DNA from 3 places in the Paenibacillus sp. J22P59 genome. Region 3 is predicted to be linked to each of the others. Evidence: riboswitches for the same ligand, from Rfam matches in the RefSeq annotation. Region 3 holds a riboswitch; each other region holds the start of a gene.
What was found. Region 3 has a riboswitch for cyclic di-GMP ahead of AC50YO_RS01075 (NPCBM/NEW2 domain-containing protein). Riboswitches for the same ligand answer to the same signal wherever they lie in the genome.
Positions count from the first base shown of each region.

Region 1 (7,281 bases), on a different contig from region 3:
TATGCAAAGTGGATAGTTGAAAACATACGATTGGCAGCTGTGTTGGAGCTGTTGATTATTTGTTACAGCTCCCATATAACCAATCGGGATTGCCCACAAGCTATGGCTTCAATGAACATCTTTGTTCCGTCTGTTAATCTACCCAATAATTTTACAAAAGGATAGCAAAACAATGATACAAATTGTATACTTTTGGTAGGGCTATTTAGTGATTAGGGTCATCTATTGAATAGGTTTGTTGAAAAGAGACAGAAATAGAATGCGCAGAAGACTCAGGAATAAAGTCATGTAAAAGGAATTATAAACTAGTTGTTCAAGAAGTGATGAGATAAAGTCATGCACAAAAACATGTAAAAGAGACATGTAAGTGAGACATGTAAGTGAGACATGTAAGTGAGACATGTAAGTGAGTCATATAAAAGAGTCAGATCAAGGAGGGGTCGCCTTGGTAATCGGGATTTTCATTATAATGGCAGGCTGGATTAGCGGTTGGATATTATTTGGGCGGGTGAATTCGCGGTTAATCGTACAGAAGGGGAGTCACATACAGCCCACGACGATAACAGTTGTTATACCCGCACGCAATGAGGCTGCGAACATTGGGCCGCTGCTTGAATCTCTGAAAGCGCAGACTATGCAGCCGCTTCAAATTATTGTGGCTGATGATAGCTCAGAGGATGGCACAGTATTCATAGCGAGGCGAGCTGGAGCAGAAGTTATTGCTGCGGGAGCACTGCCTAAGGGATGGATGGGGAAAAATTGGGCATGCTGGAGCGGGGCTAAGGCCGCACGCGGCGAGCTTCTCGTCTTTCTGGATGCGGATATTGTACTGGAGCCCAATGCCCTTGCTTCTATAGCAGCTGGAGTTCTTACACGTGGTGGATTGCTATCTATCCAGCCCTATCACCGGGTGACTAAGCTGTATGAGAAATTTTCAGCTTTTTTCAATATTATTGTATTGGCCTCGGTTGGAGAGGGGGATATTCATTCTGGTGCTTTTGGTCCGTGTATCGCTTGCCGCCGGGATGATTATTTCCGCGTAGGCGGTCATGAAGCGGTTCGCGGGAAAATATTGGATCATTATGAGCTTGGCGTTGTGTTCTCCAAAGGAGGCTCGCCTATTTATAATTGCAGCGGAAAAGGGATCGTTAATTTCCGTATGTATCCGGATGGCTTCGTCAGTCTAGTTAAGGGCTGGGGCAAAAGCTTTGCGCTCGGTGCAGCTGCAACGCAGCCTATTGTACTGTTAGGCACAGTGCTATGGATTGTGGGAATCGTTAAGACAGTGACGATATGGCGGAGTATTGCTGCGGATCTGTCTTTAGAAAATATCGCAATAGGCGGTGTGATTTACGCTGCTTTCGTGCTGCAGCTTCGAGTTTGGTTCAAGCGTGCAGGCAGCTTCGGTTTTGGAACCGCTTTATTATTTCCGATACCGCTGTTTTTATTTCTCCTTGTGTTCACTTATTCCATCTATCAGGCTTATTGCAGAAGGCAGGTTCGCTGGAAGGGTCGTGATCTAACGATAGAGGAGGGGAGGTCCTAATGGACAGAGGGCCTATTAGAAATGAACATACCATAATAGAAATGAAGACACAAAAAAGAAGCTTGAATATTCAAGCTTCTGGAATGTTGACTTTATGGTCGGGACGACACGATTTGAACATGCGACCCCCTGGTCCCAAACCAGGTGCTCTACCAAGCTGAGCTACGTCCCGTAATAAAGATGGTGCCGGCGAGAGGATTCGAACCCCCGACCTACTGATTACAAGTCAGTTGCTCTACCAACTGAGCTACACCGGCGTGGTATGTCTTGGACACAAAAGTTATTATGCCATATGCTGAACGTTAATGCAATAGTTTTTTTAAATTATTTTTTTGCCTTGAAATGTACGACTGCGCTGTAATGCATTTTCTCCGTATTTGGGTTGAATACAGTATGATGCTGCACGGAATATACCTCAAGCAATAGCCCCTTGTTATTGTCAATCTGCTGGTCGATTCGCTTCTCTAATGTCCTCAAATCATACGCCTCGAAAAACTCCACTTTATCAGCGATAAGATCTAATCTAAACTCCATTTGTTACAGCCTCTTCTCAACTAGTATTTAGAATAAATCTATTATACCTTTCCTTCTCGATGTTTCAAAGTCTGTTCAACAGGTTAAACAGTCTTACACTGGTCAAGACGATCAGCAAATTGATATCGAATCTCGAAATGGAGGAATGACAAATGAAACCATCTGTACATGTTGTTGAATCAGGAGTAGGCGCTTTATCCGCGGTAAGAGAGTTGAATGTTAGAGGGTTTAATCAGGATGATATTTTTGTCCTAGCCCATGAAGAGGACCGTGAGGATTCATTGTCTGAATGGACAAATGCAAATAAAATCGGCGTGACGGAAGAAGGCGTGTTCAATGCGCTGGCTAATTTGTTCCGCAGTCGTGGTGATGAGCTAAGAGCGAAGCTTGAATCAGTCGGCTTGACTGAGAGAGAAGCAGAGCATTATGAGCAAGAGCTGGACAGGGGCAAGGTCCTTGTCATTGCTAAGCAATAAAAGTTAGGCCCATTCGTGTAGAAGGCGGTGAATGAAATGACCATTAAACATCGTGTTCCCTGTTTTGATAGCGAGGTTATCGTGAAGGAAATAGGTGAGGATGGACAGGCATTTCAGCTTAGTATTCAGAGTACGTCGAATCCACTTGGAATAGGCAACATCCTAGGAAGCTATTCCAACGAGGAGGAAGCTATAGGCTATTCCAACCAATTTTGTACCTTTTACACTGTTGCTCGTGAGAAAGGCTATTATTTGAAAGACACTAGCTTCGTTAAGCCGGAGCAACCGGACATACCTGTATCGGTTGTCTTATCAGAAGCTAAGGACGAGAGTCAGCTAAAAGAACTATTGCTAGCATAGATGAAAATGGGACTAGGTGCTTACTTAAGCACCTGGTCCCATTTTTTGGTTTTACAAATTGTAGGATATCACCTAAAATGGATCGGTATTGAAGAAGTTCAATGCGATTAACTGAAAAAGGCAAACTTATTGAAAAATAAGGACGCAAAGTTATGGGCCTAAGGTTGTATGACTAAGGTTGCCAGACCTCCAGATCCAGGACTAAAGAGCTGATAAAGCCATTTGCCCTTCTTTTGGGGTTCAAATGGCTTTGTTTTTTTCAGATACAGAGGAGAGAAAGCAATGCATCAGGTCAGACAATGGAAGAGCAAGGCGGCTAGGTTAGTGAATAAGCAAAAAATTACGGTGAAGCTGCTGTTAATTACTTCGCTTATCACCTTATTCAACGTGGGTGCTGGATATTTTATTTACACGCAAAATCTATCGGTATCCAATGCCGTGAAGGATGCGGAGCAATTGACTGCTGCGGAGCGAGAATATCGTGATGTTACCGACTTGCTATTGAAGACTATGCTGCTGATGGTGAATGCGATCGAGAACGATGATGTCGACACTAAGCCAATTACGGTTAATCTGGAGGCAGTCCCTGATAAGCTGGCAAAGCTTAGGGAGAAATTTGAGAAGCTGGATAAGAAATATTCGACTAACGATAAGGGAAAACAATATGCGAATCAGGTAAATGTGCTTCAGCTTGGGTATGAGGAGTTAAATAGCTTCGATCTCAGCTATGGAGAGCGAAATTCGGAAGTTAGAGCGTTACATATAAGAAATTTAATCGGTGTCTATACCGTCACTTTGAGTTATGCAAGTGATGTTATCGGAGAAAAAATGAATGCCGATGTGTTGGAAACAAATACGAGATTGTCCAAAAGTCTAGAGAAAGCTAATATTATCGTTATTATCAATGTTATCTTTTTAGCTCTACTCCCTTTTCTTATGTCCTATCAGCTTGGCCAAAGCATTAAGAAGGGTCTCGCTGGAATTATGGGGCGCATTAATGCCTATAAGAACAGCGATTTCACCTATAGCAGGAAGCTTGACAGGTTCGATGAATTCGGCGATATTGACCGATCCCTGTCGGCGATGGGTGGTACGCTGCGGGATACGATTAAATCGACGCTTGAGGTCAGCCATACCGTTCTTGGAATATCTGCTCAAATGGGTGAAATGGTTGGACGCAATCAAACCGCATCAGAGCAGGTAAAGGGACAGATTGTGCTCGGGACCGAGGTGCTGCTCTCGCAATATGATGATGCGTCATCTATATCTGCCATTACAGAAGAGATATCGGCGAGCTCACAGCAAATTGCTGCTTCCAGTGAATATATTAATAAAGATATGCAGGAGATGAAGCTGTCGTCCAATAGCGGCTCACAAGATATGGAAGGTGTCGTCCAAATGGTGAAGCGGGCTGCTGAGCAGTACGAGCAGGTTACGAAAGCTTTTGCAAGCATGACGGTTCGGTATAGCAATGTAACCAAATTTCTGGAGGGCATTCAGGATTTGAATACGCAGACCAATCTACTGTCTCTTAATGCTTCTATTGAATCAGCTAGAGCCGGCGAGCATGGCCGAGGCTTCGCTGTCGTTGCAGAAGAAATTCGCAAGCTCTCCGGCCAGACTGATTCGATATCCAAAAACATTGCGAAGGAACTAAAGCTTATCCAAGGTGATGTGACGCTTACGAGTCAACGTATCGGAGAATTCGCCCAGATCATATCGTCGACAAGGGAGGCTTCATTGACAGCATCCGTTACGTTCCAAGGTCTGGAGCAGCAAAGCAGTTCATTGTCGGAACAAGTCAGCGAAATATCGGTAGCGATCTCGGAGATTACGATTGGCATGACACAGATCGTCACAGCAGTGGATCAATTGCTCGGCACTTCGTCTGATGTAAATCAGAAGATGGAGCAGATGGGGCTTCTATCGACAGAGCAAAATGTTGTATCGGATAAATTGCATGGACTCGCCCAGCAATTGAAGCAATCCTCGACGGAGCTGAAGGAAAAGGCATCTCATTTCCATGTATAAAAATGACATGATTATATCCCTTTGACAATAGAAATTTATCCCTTTTGTTCTGAAAAAGCCATTTATAATGAAGTTGCGGCAAATATGGATCAGAGGGTGTTATTAGATTGACTACAGAATTACGACGAATGCTGGCAATGAATGGAATTAGTTCGGTTATTTTTATTTATATCGGTATTTTTGTTAATTTGTATATTTGGGAAAATGGGCAGTCGATCTATGAATTATCCTTGTTCAATATGTTCATGTACTTTAGCTGGGGGATAACGTTCACAATCGGAGCTGCATTATTGACGAAGTATACGATTCGATTGCTGATCGGGCTATCCGCGGGGCTAGGGGCAACAGCTTTTCTGCTGCTTACCTTTCTCCAGACGGATGTAAGATTTCTATGGATCGCTATAGTAGGACTGTCCGTTGGTGCCATGTATGGCTTTCAGTTCGCAGCACTTAATCTAAGTATAGCGTTATATGGGAAAGGGAAGGATTTTGCGCCGTTCTTCGCAGCCAATAATTTGATTCTCCAGGTGCTGGCCTTTCTCGTTCCGCTGATCTCAGCCTTTGTTATCGAGTTTTTTGATTATAACGGATCATTCGCATTAATGCTGTTATTTCTAGTCATCATGCTGCTCTTCTCCTTTACGATGCCGAAGATTGCGCTGCCGCCGCGTACTCGCGAAGATGGGAACTTCTTGAAGATGATGCACTGGCGCAATGTATTTGCAAGACCAGGCTCCAAATGGCTGCTGCTATCCATCTTGGCGGGCGGTATGTTCCTGCAGTTTCAGAACTTGTTCACGCTTATCTTCACCTTTACCGTGACGGAAGACAAGACCTGGATCGCTTTGCTGAATATGCTGTATACCGCATCAAGCTTTCTCGGCCTGCTCTTGTTCCGTAAAATTAAGCTGGATGAGAACAAATGGCTGTGGATTGGGACGCTGCTGCTGGCAACGGGTTTTCTCATTGTCATTATGCCGCTGGACCCACATTTAACGAAGCCGCTGCTTATTATGTCTAACCTGCTTACAACGATTGGAATGTTCTTCTTCGGCGTGATCTGGAATGCCCAGCTCTATCGCTGTATTCAGCCGCTTGGCGGAGGGCAGCAGGCAGCTTACCTAGTATGGCGTGAGTGCCTGCTCGTATTCACGCGCTGTGTGTTGTTATCCTTAATGCTGTTCCTGGACGACATCAAAGGCATTTTCTTCATTGTCATTATTGCGATTACGCTAATTTGCTTGTTCGCTATACCGGTGTTTCAGAAAAAAGCCGTAAAGGCGCTGGCACTGCCAGAATAGCTAACTAACGAGACTTCTTATGAGTTCTATTGAACTTAATGAGGAGTCTTTTTTGCGGATACAGGTATTCAATGGTTATTTAAAGTGCCTATTTACAGCTTTGGAATCCTAGTGTACTATTTAACTATAACACTAGTACAAAAGAGGAGCGGAGCAATGAAAACAGCAGTTATTACAAATCCCTCAATCGTATTGCAATTGGACGGAGTCACGAAGCAAATTAGCGGTAAAAAAATAGTGGACGGCTTAAGCTTTGATGTCGCTAAGGGTGAGATAGTAGGCTTGCTTGGCCCCAATGGAGCGGGGAAAACAACGACTATACGGATGATTGTTGGTTTGATCAACATGACGGAAGGCGATGTTCGGATAGGCGGGAGCAGCATTCGCACGAACTTCGAGCAAGCGATTCGCCATGTCGGTGGAATTATAGAAAACCCTGAGTTTTATCCGTATATGACGGGCTACGATAATCTGAAGCAATATCAGCGGATGTCGGACAGCATTTCAGAAGAAAGAATCAAGACGGTCACGAAGCTAGTGGGGCTGCAGGATGTCATGGGCAAGAAGGTGAAGGCGTATTCGCTAGGAATGAGGCAACGGCTAGGTATCGCTCAAGCTTTGCTGCATGAGCCTTCTGTTCTTATTCTCGACGAGCCGACTAATGGTCTGGACCCTGCCGGAATTCGGGAAATGCGTGATTACTTGAAGCAAATTGCTCAGGAGGAAGGCATTGCGATTCTAGTCTCCAGCCATTTGCTCGCGGAGATGGAGCTGATGTGCAGCAGAGTCGTTGTCATTCAGGAAGGCAAGCTGGTTACCGTTCGTTCGATAGGTGGAGCAGCGACTGAGCAGGAGCAATTAACGATAGCGTTGCAAGTAAGTGATGTAGACAAAGCAAGTGAAGCGATTGTCCGATTCGGGGCAGCAGCTCAGATCGTCCATCAGGAGGCTGCAACGAAGAGAGTAACGATCCAAACGCTCCATGAGGACATTCCCAAGCTTGTGGATGCACTGTCAGCCGAGGGCATCGGCA
Region 1 covers NZ_JBXENX010000003.1:196,243-203,523, forward strand. Annotated here, with positions in the region: gene AC50YO_RS06185 (glycosyltransferase family 2 protein) at 446-1,546, shown strand; tRNA gene AC50YO_RS06190 (tRNA-Pro) at 1,642-1,718, opposite strand; tRNA gene AC50YO_RS06195 (tRNA-Thr) at 1,728-1,803, opposite strand; gene AC50YO_RS06200 (YrzA family protein) at 1,871-2,080, opposite strand; gene AC50YO_RS06205 (YflT domain-containing protein) at 2,233-2,556, shown strand; gene AC50YO_RS06210 (hypothetical protein) at 2,593-2,916, shown strand; cyclic di-GMP riboswitch class I at 3,026-3,110, shown strand; gene AC50YO_RS06215 (methyl-accepting chemotaxis protein) at 3,199-4,947, shown strand; gene AC50YO_RS06220 (MFS transporter) at 5,055-6,248, shown strand; gene AC50YO_RS06225 (ABC transporter ATP-binding protein) at 6,405-7,281, shown strand, end outside.
Region 1: linked by a shared signal. The riboswitch ahead of AC50YO_RS06215 (methyl-accepting chemotaxis protein) and the one ahead of AC50YO_RS01075 (NPCBM/NEW2 domain-containing protein) in region 3 are both predicted to bind cyclic di-GMP.

Region 2 (7,281 bases), on a different contig from region 3:
TTCACAAGAATGAAGCCGGGCTCCCGCCAAGAAGACGGCTCGTATGAGCTGAGCTTCGAAGAGGTGCCGACTCGCAAAATTTCCATGGCGGCAAGAATTGAGGGCAACCTGCCTCGTACTCTGGAGCAGACTGGTGATCAGGGCTATAAACTAAGGGATGTCCATGACGGGAAGGTCAGTATGGAGGTCTTCATTGCCCAGCTCAGCGATAAGGACCTGGCGGTTATCATTAGAGGAGAAGGCATGAGCAGCCCGCTTGTTACGCCAGGTACGGCTTCGGCATTCGGCGGGGTCAGCGACAGCCTGCTCGATTATGGCATTCCGGTAGCGTGTACAGCGGACGGACCGTCCGGGATTCGGATGGATAGTGGACAAAAAGCGACTCAGGTTGCGATCGGAACCTTGCTTGCGGCAACTTGGAACACGGAGCTGGTCGAGGAGCTTTATGTTATGGAAGGGCAGGAATTGCTGAGCAATCATGTGGATGCTTTGCTGGGACCGGGCATGAATATTCGCCGTAGCCCGCTTAATGGGCGCAACTTCGAATATTTCTCGGAAGATCCGCTGATCTCAGGCGTATTCGCAGCAGCATGCACCCGCGGGATTATGAAAGGCGGCTCTAATGGTACGTTGAAGCATTTCGCCTGCAACAATCAGGAGAAGCATCGCAGCAAAGTCGATGCTATCGTCTCTGAGCGCGCTCTGCGGGAAATATATTTGAAGGGCTTCGAAATCGCAGTCAAGCAAGGCGGAGCGAATTCGATTATGACCTCCTACAATCCGGTTAACGGACATTGGGCAGCTTCCAACTATGATTTGAATACCACAATTCTTCGTGGGGAATGGGGCTTCAAAGGAATTGTCATGACTGACTGGTGGGCCATTATGAATGACGTGGTTAATGGAGGCCCAGCAGATCGGAAATTTACGAATTGGATGGTTCGGGCACAAAATGATCTGTATATGGTAGTCATGAACTATGGCGCGGAGATCAATGCATGGAATGACAACACACTCGATTCTCTGGATAATGGCACTTTGACCCGCGGTGAGCTTCAACGCAGCGCCATGAATATTTGTGAGTTCCTCATACAAGCGCCGGTATTCTCTAGAAAACAGGTGATTGAGGAAGCGGTAGGCTCCTTCACAGCCAATCCGGCACTATCGAAGGAACATGCACAGTCATTAGCGGACAATGCACAGGTGAACCCTGCATCAGCAGGCTCGACTGTAGTCAATGTAGATCAAGCCGGGGATTATCGGATTATTGTACACATTATGTCTCCGGAATCCGAGCTGGCGCAAAGTGCCTGCAGCGTGACGCTTAATGATCAGCCGATGACGGTTATTCAAACGAATGGTACAGATGGCAGATGGATTAAACAAAAGCTTGTGAAGGTTGCTCTTGAAGCAGGGCTATATGAGCTGAAGCTGGATTTCGTTAAGCCAGGTCTGCAGATCGACTGGATCGAATTTAAACAAGTGTAAGAGTATTTGTATAGAGGCTCCCGTAAGCTTCTGTTTAATATTGGGTGAAGAGAGAAACCTCCGTTTCCACTTAACAGTGGCTTCGGAGGTTTTTTCTTTTATCTAAGGATTTCATTCACTAGTCTGCTGCTTGTGGAGAAATCCTCGCTGTTTACAGGCGAATCTCTTTGTGGTCATTACGGTAATCCCTCCATACACTCATAGTCAAAGTAGTGTTAATAAAGCTGCTTCTTACTAGCTGATCAATAAGGCAGCAATCCCAATCCCCGCTCATACTCTGGAGGCATGAGGAAAGTACACCAAAGTGTGAGGAGAAGCTCCCATAATTATGACGATTAGTGTGGAATGCCCTGAGATATGAGGAAAACCTCATACCTCAGGAGGTTAGGCTCTTGAGCAATGAGGCTAGCCTCATACAATGCTTCTCATGGCGGAAGAGCAGGTTGTATGGATGAGAATAGCCTCACAGATTAGTGAGGTTATCGGTGTGCTCGCGGATGAAGTTATCCCTTAGATAGCTGGTCTCTCTTGAAACAGCTCCTTTTTCTACAGGTTCGCCATACTTTCGACCTGTTCGTTCACTCTGAATCGTGAGAAGATCAGTGCAACAGAACGTCATTGATTAGAAGGGACGGATATCAAATGATAGATAAAACCATTAAAGAAGAGCTGCATAGGCTGGAGCAAGAAGAACAGATTCGCATCCTATACGCCTGTGAATCCGGAAGCAGGGCATGGGGCTTCCCGTCACAGGATAGTGACTATGACATTCGGTTTATTTATATCCGGCCAGTTAATTGGTATCTATCTCTATTCGATAAACGTGATGTTATTGAACGACCTATTAGCAACAAGCTCGATATTAGCGGCTGGGATCTCAAGAAGGCACTCCATTTGTTCCGCAAGTCCAATCCGCCATTATTGGAATGGATGCAGTCACCGATTTGCTACATGGAACAATACAGCATTATAGAACAATTGCGTGGCATGTCCCCGCTTACTTTTTCTCCACGATCATGCCTATATCACTATATGAATATGGCTAGCGGCAACTATCGGGATTATTTGCAAGGCGAGAAGGTTAGGATTAAGAAATATTTCTATGTGCTGCGCCCGATTCTAGCATGCGGGTGGATCGACAAGTACGATGAAATGCCGCCTATACAATTCGATACATTGGTGCAACACCTTATTCCGCAAGATACGCCGTTGTGGCATGAGATTCAGCATCTGCTCCTTCGTAAAAAATCAGGAGAAGAATTGGACTTTGAGCCGAAGATATCCTTGATTAATGAATATATAGAAGAACGTTTGCTTTATTATGAACAATTGACTGGGGCAGTACAGGCAGTAGGGATGAATCTGGATGCACAGCTGGATGAATTGTTCCGCTCGGCTTTACAAGAAGTGTGGGGATAGACCTGCCATGGAAGGCGATGGGGAACGGATTGATTCAAAAGCAGTTCAGCTTGATCGAGAGGGCATTGGATACGGAGCTTGCATTCTTGGGACAGAACGGTTTCGAGGAAGCCTTCGACAAGCTGTCGGCTACTTATAACGAGAGCGGGTTCGAGAAGGATCAGTACCATCAGTCTAAGACAGCGCTGAGCGACAAGTATGGCTCAAGTGTGTATCAGAATTATAAGCATGTTCGAGAAGTGCAGGATACGTATATGCCTTTGGCGGAGCATACGAAGGCTTACCGAGTCTATAAGAAGCAATTGGGGCTATACGCAGGGGAGGCAAAGCTGGCTTATAAGCCGTTCGCGCTGCTCAAGGAAGTATATGAGAATGGGGAGGAACGCTTGCCGGATGAAACGACCTCCACGATCTATCGTTTCCTATCAGAGGATGACTTTATGCTGATTAACCTTACAGAGCCGGATGGATATGAAAGGGCAGAGAGCTATTTCTCCAAGCTGACAGTTGAGAACCAGATGGAAGGGGTCGTCATTAAGCCGGAGCGGGTGAGTGATAACGCCGTGCCTTATCTCAAGGTGCGCAATAGCAGCTATCTCTCTATTGTTTATGGGTACGACTACAAATTCCCGCATAAATACAGCAAGCTGATGAAGCAGAAAAATATTAGCTCGAAGCTCAGAACATCAGCTAGTGAATATCGTTTGGGAGCTCGAATGCTATCGGTGCGATTCAATGAAATTACACCAGCCAATGAGGCTTACAAAGAAACCGTAGCCAACCTGTTATTCGAGGTTGCGAAGGAGAAGGAGCTTGATCCGAGGCTGTAGGGCATTGCACGGCGGGGCTTCGACAATTTTGCCATCCTTATAAATTTGATGTTAAAATAAAAAAACCTATTCAGGTTCAGCATCATTTAAGGAGGCCATCAGATGTCTATCGTCCCCAGCTTATTGGCATATAATCAACAATTCGTCCAAGAGAAGTCCTATGAGGATTACTTAACGGACAAGTACCCGGATAAAAGAATAGCGATTCTTACTTGCATGGATGCACGGCTTAGCGAGCTGCTTCCGAAGGCGCTTGGTTTGAAGAATGGCGATGCGAAGTATATTAAAAATGCGGGTGCCATCCTAACCCAGCCCTTCGGCAGCGCTATGAGAAGCATTCTGGTAGCGGTATATGAATTAGGAGCACGCGAGATTATTGTCATAGGTCATCTCAATTGCGGAATGACGGAGATTGAACCGGATCGGATTATCAGCAAGTTTGCCGAGCATGGCATCGATCCTTTGGTTATTGAGACACTTGAAAATTCGGGCATTCGAATGGAAAAGTTTCTGCGCGGGTTTGAGCGCCCGGAGGATGGGGTCATGCATAGCGTTAAGATGATCCGCAAGCATCCGCTGTTCCCTGAGGCTATCCCTGTACATGGGTTTGTTATGGACCCGGAGACAGGCGCACTTGAGATGATTGTGGAGGATTATAGAGAATAATTCCATTAAGGTATAGGCCATGCAATCATTTCTAAAATATAGAATTTGCTATTCGTCTCAAAGTAAGGTATTATTAGTATATTGGAATTTAACCTAATTCACATATTGCCGAGGGTTATTATTTTAATTACTAACCTTGTGCAATATGTGAATTTTTATTTGTAACAGGATAAGAATTTCATGTAAAATTTGGAGGTGTTTCTATGCAAACAGGAACAGTTAAATGGTTTAATGCAGAAAAAGGATTTGGTTTTATCGAGGTTGAAGGCGGCGAAGATGTATTCGTACATTTCAGCGCAATTACAGGCGACGGCTTCAAATCGCTTGACGAAGGTCAAAAAGTAGAGTTTAACGTCGTTCAAGGTCAAAGAGGCCAACAGGCTGAGAACGTTGTAAAACTGTAGAATAATGATCAAATCCCCAAACGAACCGTTTGGGGATTTTTAATATCATGCTACCCAGTCACAAAGATTGTTCTGAGGGGGAAGGTCCATTGAATTATTCTTGGAATAGACCGTTGGAGAATTTACCTGAAGAAATGACCACTATTTGGTCCTGTACAAGCGTACAATGCAACGGTTGGATAAGAGATAGCTTCTCATTCAAAGAAGATCCTGTATGCTTGCAGTGTAAGTCTTCTATGATTAGCAGCACTAAGGTTCTGCCGATACTGATCTCGTCCGATCAGCAAATCAAGCTGCACAGAAAGAACCAAAAAGCAGGGAAAATATCGTAATACTATGATGTGTAAACCCACAACCGCACGAGGTTGTGGGTTTTTGCTGTCCAGCTTCATTATGACGTTACAATAATGTGAGATATGATGCAGCCCTTTCTGGTATGAATAGAAAAGAGAGGAAAGCAGCTAGCGCGGCTTATTTTTTTATCGACGGATAACAGCGGGATCGCCCGCTGTAATTCGTATTTTTTGGTTGTTTTGCATGAAATTTGTCGGAAAAAAACAGCTAAAAATCGCGAACAGACACGATGTTTGTCGGTATTAAAATAATGCCAAAAAAGCATGAAAATGCTACCAATTTCACGTTCCTTTTAGTAAAATATAAATATTATAATAACATATAGAAAAGGCAAACTATGCGAGAGCATAGGACGCAAAGCCACGGGTCTTAAGTAAATTCATATGACAGCCGGGTTGCAGACCGACATATCTATTATGTTGATTGGAGACCAAATAGCTGCACATGCATCGCTGTTGGTTTTTTTTATATGGGAATCAAAACAAACCTTTCTCTCATCACGACCCATTGTATTGATATGCGTCAGGAGGATTGCGCCCATGTGGAGACTTCTCGTTAATTCCGACCCCCTTCGCAGGTGGCTCTTTATTGCAGGAGCTGTTATCTTAGCTCTTGGTAGCGCTTCACAGCCCTTGCAGCTTATTTATGGCATTACGTTTACCTTCACGAATATTCTGCTGCTGTCTTTGGTCCGATTGTTCGGATTGCGAGTTGGACTGCCTGCTGCTGCCGTCGTGTATGCTGCCGCTATATTCCTATTCTATGATCCAGCGTTTGTAAGTATCTTCCTGCTCGAAGTTTGTTGGATTGGTTATTGGCTGTTAAGAAGGCCAGGCTCCATGATTAAGATGGATGGCTTATTCTGGTTAATAATCGGTACCCCGATTACGTTTGTTGCTTGCTTGCTCTCTGGGGTATTCTCTCCGACCGAATTTTTTCTGCTGCTTGCTATTACGGCATCCAATGGTTTGTTCAATACGTTAGTCGCAGAAATATTAGTCGATTATTTGCCCTTGGCACGGTGGCTTGGCCTTATTAAGGACAAATCTCGCCCAATCCCGTTCCGCAGGGTGCTGTTCCACCTCTCGATAGCCGTTGTAGCTCTATCGTTCCTCGTGAATATGATCATTAGCGGTTGGAATTCCTATGATGTGTCGACTCGCACGACACTCCAAACGGCCAGCAATACGGCGAACAGCATAATGAAAGAACTTGAGCAATGGAAGCAAGAGGATGTACTGGGTATTCGCACAGAGCATATTATACAGATGGGATATCTTCAAGAAATTATTAATCGAAATACGACTCAGAAGCTGTTCGACCTTACGATCACCAGCACAGAGCGGAATAAGGTATTGGCGACCAGCAATGCAATGCCTCTGACAGCTCAACAGCATGCTGAAGCAACGTCGGCTATTCCTATCGTAGAAAACTTTTTCATTGAAGTACCTGCCCAATCGACCGTTCTTCTCCCAACCCAACAATGGCGGAATGCACATTATGTTTATAAGGTTGAGCTGAACCGGGTTCCCTTGACGCTTAGGGTCAGTGTTCCTGTTGAGGTGTACCAGGGACAGATGTTCCGAGAATATATTTATCAATTGCTGTATATGCTCGGAAGCGTCGCGATTGCCGCTATGCTGGCATTAGCTATTAATCGCTGGTTAAGCCGCAGCCTGATGCAACTGGCTGAATCGACGACCGATCTGCCTATGAAGCTGAAGCAGATGGTCCCTTTGGAATGGCCGAACAGCAGTATATTAGAGATTTCCTCACTCGTACACAACTTTAAGGATATGTCCCAGAACCTGCTGTTGATGTTCCAAGAAGCGGTATGGATGAATCAGCAGCTTCGCACATCTGAGGAGAAGCTCCATCAGTTAGCTTATTATGACAGCCTCACTGGATTGCCCAATCGCTTGCAATTCCGGAACGTGTTAACCGAATGGCTGTCACACGCGACTAATCGCAATGAATGGGTTGCTGTTATGTTCGTTGACTTGAATCGATTCAAGCAAATCAATGACACTCTTGGCCATGTAGCTGGAGATATGCTCCTGCAGAAGGTAGCGGAGCGCTTCCTTGCTATTATGGACGAGAGAAGCAGCGTATTTAGACTG
Region 2 covers NZ_JBXENX010000014.1:99,602-106,882, forward strand. Annotated here, with positions in the region: gene AC50YO_RS21380 (glycoside hydrolase family 3 C-terminal domain-containing protein) at 1-1,488, shown strand, start outside; gene AC50YO_RS21385 (nucleotidyltransferase domain-containing protein) at 2,131-2,907, shown strand; gene AC50YO_RS21390 (hypothetical protein) at 2,898-3,737, shown strand; gene AC50YO_RS21395 (beta-class carbonic anhydrase) at 3,840-4,403, shown strand; gene AC50YO_RS21400 (cold-shock protein) at 4,607-4,807, shown strand; gene AC50YO_RS21405 (cold-shock protein) at 4,897-5,139, shown strand; cyclic di-GMP riboswitch class I at 5,481-5,564, shown strand; gene AC50YO_RS21410 (putative bifunctional diguanylate cyclase/phosphodiesterase) at 5,701-7,281, shown strand, end outside.
Region 2: linked by a shared signal. The riboswitch ahead of AC50YO_RS21410 (putative bifunctional diguanylate cyclase/phosphodiesterase) and the one ahead of AC50YO_RS01075 (NPCBM/NEW2 domain-containing protein) in region 3 are both predicted to bind cyclic di-GMP.

Region 3 (7,281 bases):
GGGATAACCTTATTACCGTCTACTCCTTTAACCGCATTCTCCACTGTAACAATCGGACCCTTTACTTCCTTCATTTCAACCATCTGTGGATCAGCGATCAGGTTCGCCAATTTCGTTAAGCCCTTCAGTGGCGAGAAGTCCGTAATCTCACTCCCCGTAACATCCAGAGTAACCAAGTTTTTGGCATGCTCAAGCCCTGCAAGAGATCTCACTCTACGTGAATCACTAGTTAAGCTGGTAAGCTTGAGCATATCTCCCAGTGTCAATTCACCCGTTACGCCCAATGTTTTCATAATCGAATCTTTTAAATAGCTGTCTTGAACAGTAATGACTTGGTTGAAATCAATTTCGACCAACCCTTCGATCGCCTTTTTTAATGCCAGCTCTGCTTCATCTATTTCCCGTTGGGAAGCTTGCTTGTTAGCCAGCACTTCTTCAGCTCTCTTCATGCTCGTTGTGAAGCCTTCCAAGCTTTCTGCGGTATAAATCTCTGAATTAATTGCTTTGGCAGCTTCAAGCGCTGCTGCTAGATCTACGGTATACAGCCTGTCCGCATTGGCAAAATGAAGCTTCGCATCTCCCCATGTCGCATGGTCAGAGCCGTTGCCGTTCCCTCCATCTGTAACGACCAGCTTGAGCTCTTGCGCACCGTTAATATCGACTTCGATAAATTTCTGCGGGTCTCTGGAATTCATTAGACCACTATCAAACCTCTTGTCTCCGTCTACGTATACTTCAAAGGTAACCGAACCGATAGTGCCATACATATGTCGATCAACACCAACGAAGGAAGTGAAATAATCATAGTTTTTGTTGCTGAGATCATACACGATCGTAGAGTTGGAATGCGCTCCAATTCCGCGCTCATAGCTGACCTCACGATTATTCTCGTCCGTTAGCCTTAGCGCTTTCGCACTGATGGCTAGATCCTTCAGCGGTGAAGCATAGCTATTAGTAGTAGACTTCCAATCATAGTCGGTAAGGTACTTGGCGTCCTCCATGTTCACAACGGCTATCGTTCTTGTCTTCGTTGCCGTATTTCCGTCACTATCCGTTACGGTATAGGTAATTGCATATTCCCCTGCTCTATTGAAGTTTACCCGTTCTTCACCTGCTACTCTTACTTGGGAAGTCAAGTCGCCATCTTCAGCATCCGTTGCGGAATAGGTACCGCCCACCTGAATTTCTTGGCCTAACTTAGTTGATCTAGACGGCGGTATAATAAGCTCTGGTGTATTGTTCAAGCTGATAAACTTGGCATCACCGAAGCTTCCATGATCGGAAGCATTCCCATTGCCTGCGTTGTCCACAATAAGCTGTAATTGTTGAACGCCTTTAACCGGAATTCGAACGAGAGCCGCCTCCGTGCCGTATTTCATCAGCCCGCTGTTATAGACCTCTTGTCCGTCAGCTACAATCTTGAATATAATGCTTGAATTGTTCTGCTGCGGGATATTCCGATCGACACCTACATACGTTTCAAAATATTCGTAGTTCGCATTGGCGAGATTATATACGATTTCTGAGTTCGCATGCGTACCGATCCCTTTTGCAAATTCCTTATTTTCACCATTCACCAGCAGCTTAATCGTATCGTTAGTGCTAGATCTATCTTTTCTGACAACATTATAATCCGTTCTTGCTGTTTGCCAATTCAGATCACTCAAATATTGACTAGCACTGTATACAACGATCGTTCTTGTCTTGATTGCCGAATTTCCGTCACGGTCGGTTACCGTGAATTTCACTTGATAAGTACCTGTTTTGTTCGTACGGAAACCGTTCGTTTCGACTTCCATTTGCGAGGTCAAATCCCCGTCCTCTTTATCAAACGCCTGTACATTTTGCCGCACATCAAACTCGCTGCTGAGCTTAATCCATGTCGTCTCTTCTGGTACAGTAATGACAGGCTTGCTCGACTCCTTCGTGAGCTTCGCGTCTGCCCATACGGTGTGATCAGATGAATTTCCATCTTTGCCTGCATCTGTCGTTACAAGCTTGATTTCTTTTGCACCTGTAACAGGAATCTGTACAAATTGATGCTCCGTGCTTGCCAGGAATACATCGCTTGCCCATTTTTTCTCCCCATCTACATATACTTCAAAAGTAGCGGAAGAAGGTTTCCCTTTCATCGCTTGGTCGATGCCGATATAGCTCTCAAAGAAATCATAGCCTTTACCCTCAATCGAATAAATGACCTCAGAATTCGCATGTACGCCTATCCCCTTGGCATAGGTTGCTGGAAGACCTTGTCTAAGTAATGTGATGATTCCACCTGCTGGAGCTTTATCCTTCTGTAGCTGGTTCCACCCGACACTTGCTGATTTCGCTTCCATATCCGACAGATAGGCAAAGTCACTCGTCACCGTAACCTTTGTCGTTTTGGTCTCGGTTGTCTCACCGCTTCTAATTTCATAGACAAGCGTGTAGCTGCCTTTTTTCGTAACGTCAACAGTATTCGATTTCACCACTACTTGACTCGTGATATCTTTACCTTGATAGTTAGTGGCCTTTACATAATTCATTGGATCAAAAGCTTGATGCAGCTTCAGCGTAACTTGGTCTTCAACAGACAGCGCAGGCTTGAACGCCTTAAATTCTACAGGCTTCAGCGCTTGCAGTTTTTTATCGTAGCCCACAATTTTATACGTATAATTTTGCGTAGGATCAATGCCTTTGTCTATGAATTGCTCTGAACCTGTAAAGCCAACTAATTGATTGTTTCGATAGATTTCATAGCCTAATAAATCAGCCTTAAAAGCCTTATCTATGCTAAAGCTCAGCGTATTCGATTTGGCAGTCGCGTTCGCAGTAATACCCGCCGTAATGGCTGCTTTGCCGCCTTCTATGCCTGTTCCTTCATAGTTAATGACCGAGTTATTCAAATACCATAGCGGCTTGGAAGCGGGATACTTCCCAACCTTCTCCCTTGTCTCAGCATTAACAGTGAAGCCATGGCGAGCGAAGAAGCTGCTCAAATCCAAACCTAGCACTTCCGAAGAAAATTCAATTAAATATTGCTGCTTGGAGTTATCACCATTCGGCAAAGATACCTTGCGTTCCCGATATAGACTATTTAGCTCCGCCCAATAGCCGGGATGCGCCAGCTCCAATTGCCAATAGGCTCCTAGCCTTGCGCTGAGCGACTGCTGATCCATCGCCACTTTATTTTCTTCAATCACATAGTTATAAATCTCTTCGAACGGTATCCGATTATCCATAGAATCATAGGCAATCGACATGAGCATAGCTACCATGTTATTCGTAATTTCGCCATATTCCCGCTCGCCAACAGCCATCCGATGCCCGATCTCATGAGTCAAGCCCCAGCCTGGATATACTTTACTGAAATCCTCTAGCATCAACCCTACTTCTCCACGCTGGATACCCGTATGGTCACCCGCTGCATACATGAAGCCGTATGGCTGCATCAATCTTACATTTTCTCGGATAAGCTTAGGATCATGCTGCTCACTTCGTCCATCCAGACCATAGAAATCAAAGTTTTTGTCTATCCAGTAGTCATAGCCGGTCAAAGTATCCATTGGGCTCAGACCTTGTGTAATAAACTTGTTGTAGGCATCCGTAGCCGTTCCCGTAAAGATAATCCGGTCGCTGACCATCTCGACCACGTCTATTAATTGGCGATCTCGAATGTTCGGGTGCGCCGCCTTGTCCTGGTCTACTCTTTGTTTATAGGCAGTCAAAAAGGCTTTGAATTGCTCGGGGTCCGTATTCTTCGTCATAAAAGGAATTTTCTCGACGCCTTCGAAACGAATACGAGGGGCTTTTCCTTGCTCTTCAGACGTATAGGGATTGACGATATATACCGTTCCGCCTTTCGTCACTTCATTCGAATAAGCGCTGTTGGTTGGAATTTCAGGTACTGTAATCGTGTTTTTACCCGGACGCAATTGTACGCCTCTTGCCCAGCTCGACCAAGAGCCCTCCTGTTGCGAGAATACTAGAGAAGGCACTTTCGCAGCAGACTCCACATCTACATAGACATTAATTTGATCGCCTGGCATAGCCACGAATCCGGTAGATTGATTGTTAGTTCCAAAGCCGAATCGTAGATTTTGCTGCGCATGCTTCTTCATATCCCCATGCTGCTCGGCTTGAATAGTCATCCCTTCCATATTGATTTCGCCACTAACGATCTTTTTAGCCAATTCTATTTGCTCTCTTAATAGAGAATATAGCGGATGGGCTTTCGCCGCGTCCTCAAGCGCTGCAATTGTTGCTGTACTATTATAAGCTGGTGTAACAGCACTCATCGTTCCATCTGTGAACAGGTTGTCTACCTGATCACTGACCGGATCTTCTTTGTACAAGGCAAATTCCGCTGCACTCGCCCAATCCTGATTCGCTTGCTTGAATACGAATTTCAATCTTTTAAAGGCAGTTGGCGCGAATTGAATCGCCACAATATCTCCCGTTGAGCCTTTATATTCACCAGTAGAAACGAGAGTAAAGTTGTCACCTTCATCCGTAGCTGAGCTGTAAATATCAAATTGCTGAGCGAAGCCTTTCCCTTTGGCACTGGATTGCCTAGCTGCATAGATAACGCGATTCAGGATCGTCTCCTCATTCAATTGGATAACGACTTCGTTCGTAAAGCTGGCAGAGTTAGGCTTGCCCGTTTCCCAATGGGTATCCATATTTCCATCAATAGCCTTATTTATTGCAGAGTTTGGATAGTTCCCGCCATTGCTTTTGATTGATTTAATATTCGTAGTGTTCATTTTGAATACTTCATTGTACGCTTGGAGAATTTCTTTGCCATATAAATCAAAAGGAGCTACAGAGGCTGCGCTTGTTGCACGAGCTTGGCTTACCAATACGTTTTTCGCTCCATTTGCTTGATGCAGCTCACTTGCTAACACATAACCTGTCTCACTGGAAAAACTGATTAGCATCGCTGCTGATGTGGCGATCGCAATCATTTTCTTCATACTTTTCTGCCCCCTGATGAATGATAATTCCAAACCACTGACTTAAAATAGGCGCAAAAAAACTACTCCATAAGAGTAGCCTGATTGTGAATAAAGCTGCATAGAAAAAAGACTCCATTACCTCAGCAGCTTTAAAAAACAAAAAGCGTCATACACTCTTTGGCAGCTGGCTGACATCGTTTTGCAACCTTAGTCCCTTTAGCTTTGCGTCCCTACATTTCCATAGGTTTGCCTATTCAGTTTGGAATACAAACAAACAATACCATAGTTTTATGTATACTGACATGAATATTTAGTAGCATATCCAAATAGGTATTTCAGATTATATTCAATAATTATTCAATAAACTATAATAAATATTACCATTAAATTAATGAATACTTCCAATTTATATAAAAAGATTATAAATCATTAATGTGCGTAACCAGGTTGCGCCCATTTTCTTTGGAGGCATAGAGTGCTTGATCTGCTTTCTTCACGAGCGTTGCGTCAGAATCTATAGGGGTAACGGTAGCTATGCCTATACTCACTGTCAGCTTCCCTGTTTCCCATCTAGAATCCGCTACTGCATGCCGTAAGTTGTCAGCTATCGCCTTTGACTCTTCTATATCTGTGCCAGACAGGATAAGGACAAATTCTTCTCCACCATACCTGGCCGCCACATCCTCTTGACGAGCATGGGACTGTAAGATTTGCGCCAATTTTTCCAGAACCTGATCGCCTGTCTGATGGCCCCATGTATCATTCACATGCTTGAAGTGGTCAATATCTACTATAAACAGAGAAAATGGCGTCTGTTCATCTCTATATTTCGCTATTTGTTCTTCCAGTTTCTCTTGAAAAAATCTTCGATTCTTCAGTCCCGTGAGCTTATCTGTTATAGATAAGTTCACGAGAATCGCATTAATTTCCATCAATTCAGCTTGCTTCTGCTCAATCTCCATATGAATTTGTTTCAGCTTCTCAAGTGCTTGATCTTTTTCCCAATAAGCTTCTTCAATTTGTTTCTTTGCAGCCCGAAGCTCCAGCTCATAGTCCATTCGTTTGCCCATTTGGACCAATACACAATCAATCATCTCTATACCGTTATTCTCATACCTTCGCCCATTCACGATAAAAGGAATCGCTTCTCCTTTATGATCCTTCAAGCTTAGAAGCATCTCTTCTACATGCCCATTAAGCTGTATGTACGGATAAAAGTAAGAATGAAAAATAAGCTTATTTGCCGTAGACATAATAGATTCCAAATGCTTATGCACCAGGTCCTCCCGATGATATCCCATCTTATCAAGAAAAGTTTGATTCACAATCGTGATCATTCCTTCATGTGTAATAGAGATAAATCCACATGGCGCATAGTTCAGCCGTTCATTCATTCGCATAAATCCTTTCACAGATTCTAATCTAGCTCATTTCAATAAAGATACTCATTGATGGAACTTATCGTTTCTTCCGGATGGCTGATATGAGGGTAATGCCCCTTTGCCTTCATTAGCTGCAACGTGCTGCCTGGCATATGCTGATGCAAATAATGCCCTACCTCTAGAGGAACGACACTATCGTCCGAGCATTGCATAATAAGTGTTGGAATAGTCGCTTTAGGCAAATCCACCCGATGATCGGACAAGAATGTCACTTCTGCAAATTCTCTTGCAATGACAGGATCTGCGGAGCTAAAGGTTTTCTCCAATTGCTTCGACAATTGAGGAAGCTCTGGATTATTCATCGCCAGTGGTGCCATGAAGCTAGCCCATCCAGCAAAATTCATCTCCATCATATCCAGCAGCTCTGTAATATCGCTTTTATCGAAGCCGCCGACATAACCATCATCATTCAAATATCGTGGAGATGGTCCGATCATAATCAATCTATCGAAATAATCAGGCCGCTCGATTGAGGCAAGCAATCCGATCATAGAACTAACAGAATGCCCTATAAAGATTACATTGGTAAGCTCTAATGATTCTATAACATCTAAGAGATCCTGCTTATAGCCGTGCAGTGTACGATATCTCTCCGTCGTATACGCCGTTAAATCTGACTCTCCTGATCCAACATAATCAAATAAAACGATTTTATATTTTCCCTCAAAGGCAGGAAGGATGAACTGCCACATGCTTTGATCACAGCCAAATCCATGGGCAAATAAAAGCGTGCGTTCTCCTGATCCAAACACCTTAACATTATTCCGAGCTGCAATCATCTATAACTCTCCTTCTCTATGAGGTTCTCTTCATTCTGAAGGGGCAACATGGAAATATCAAGTCTTATTCTCATTATGCTTCTTCAATAAGCTTTCGATGTTTACTCCATTTATAACTAGACT
Region 3 covers NZ_JBXENX010000001.1:206,157-213,437, reverse strand. Annotated here, with positions in the region: gene AC50YO_RS01075 (NPCBM/NEW2 domain-containing protein) at 1-4,955, opposite strand, end outside; cyclic di-GMP riboswitch class I at 5,114-5,198, opposite strand; gene AC50YO_RS01070 (sensor domain-containing diguanylate cyclase) at 5,357-6,331, opposite strand; gene AC50YO_RS01065 (alpha/beta fold hydrolase) at 6,370-7,158, opposite strand; gene AC50YO_RS01060 (pentapeptide repeat-containing protein) at 7,216-7,281, opposite strand, start outside.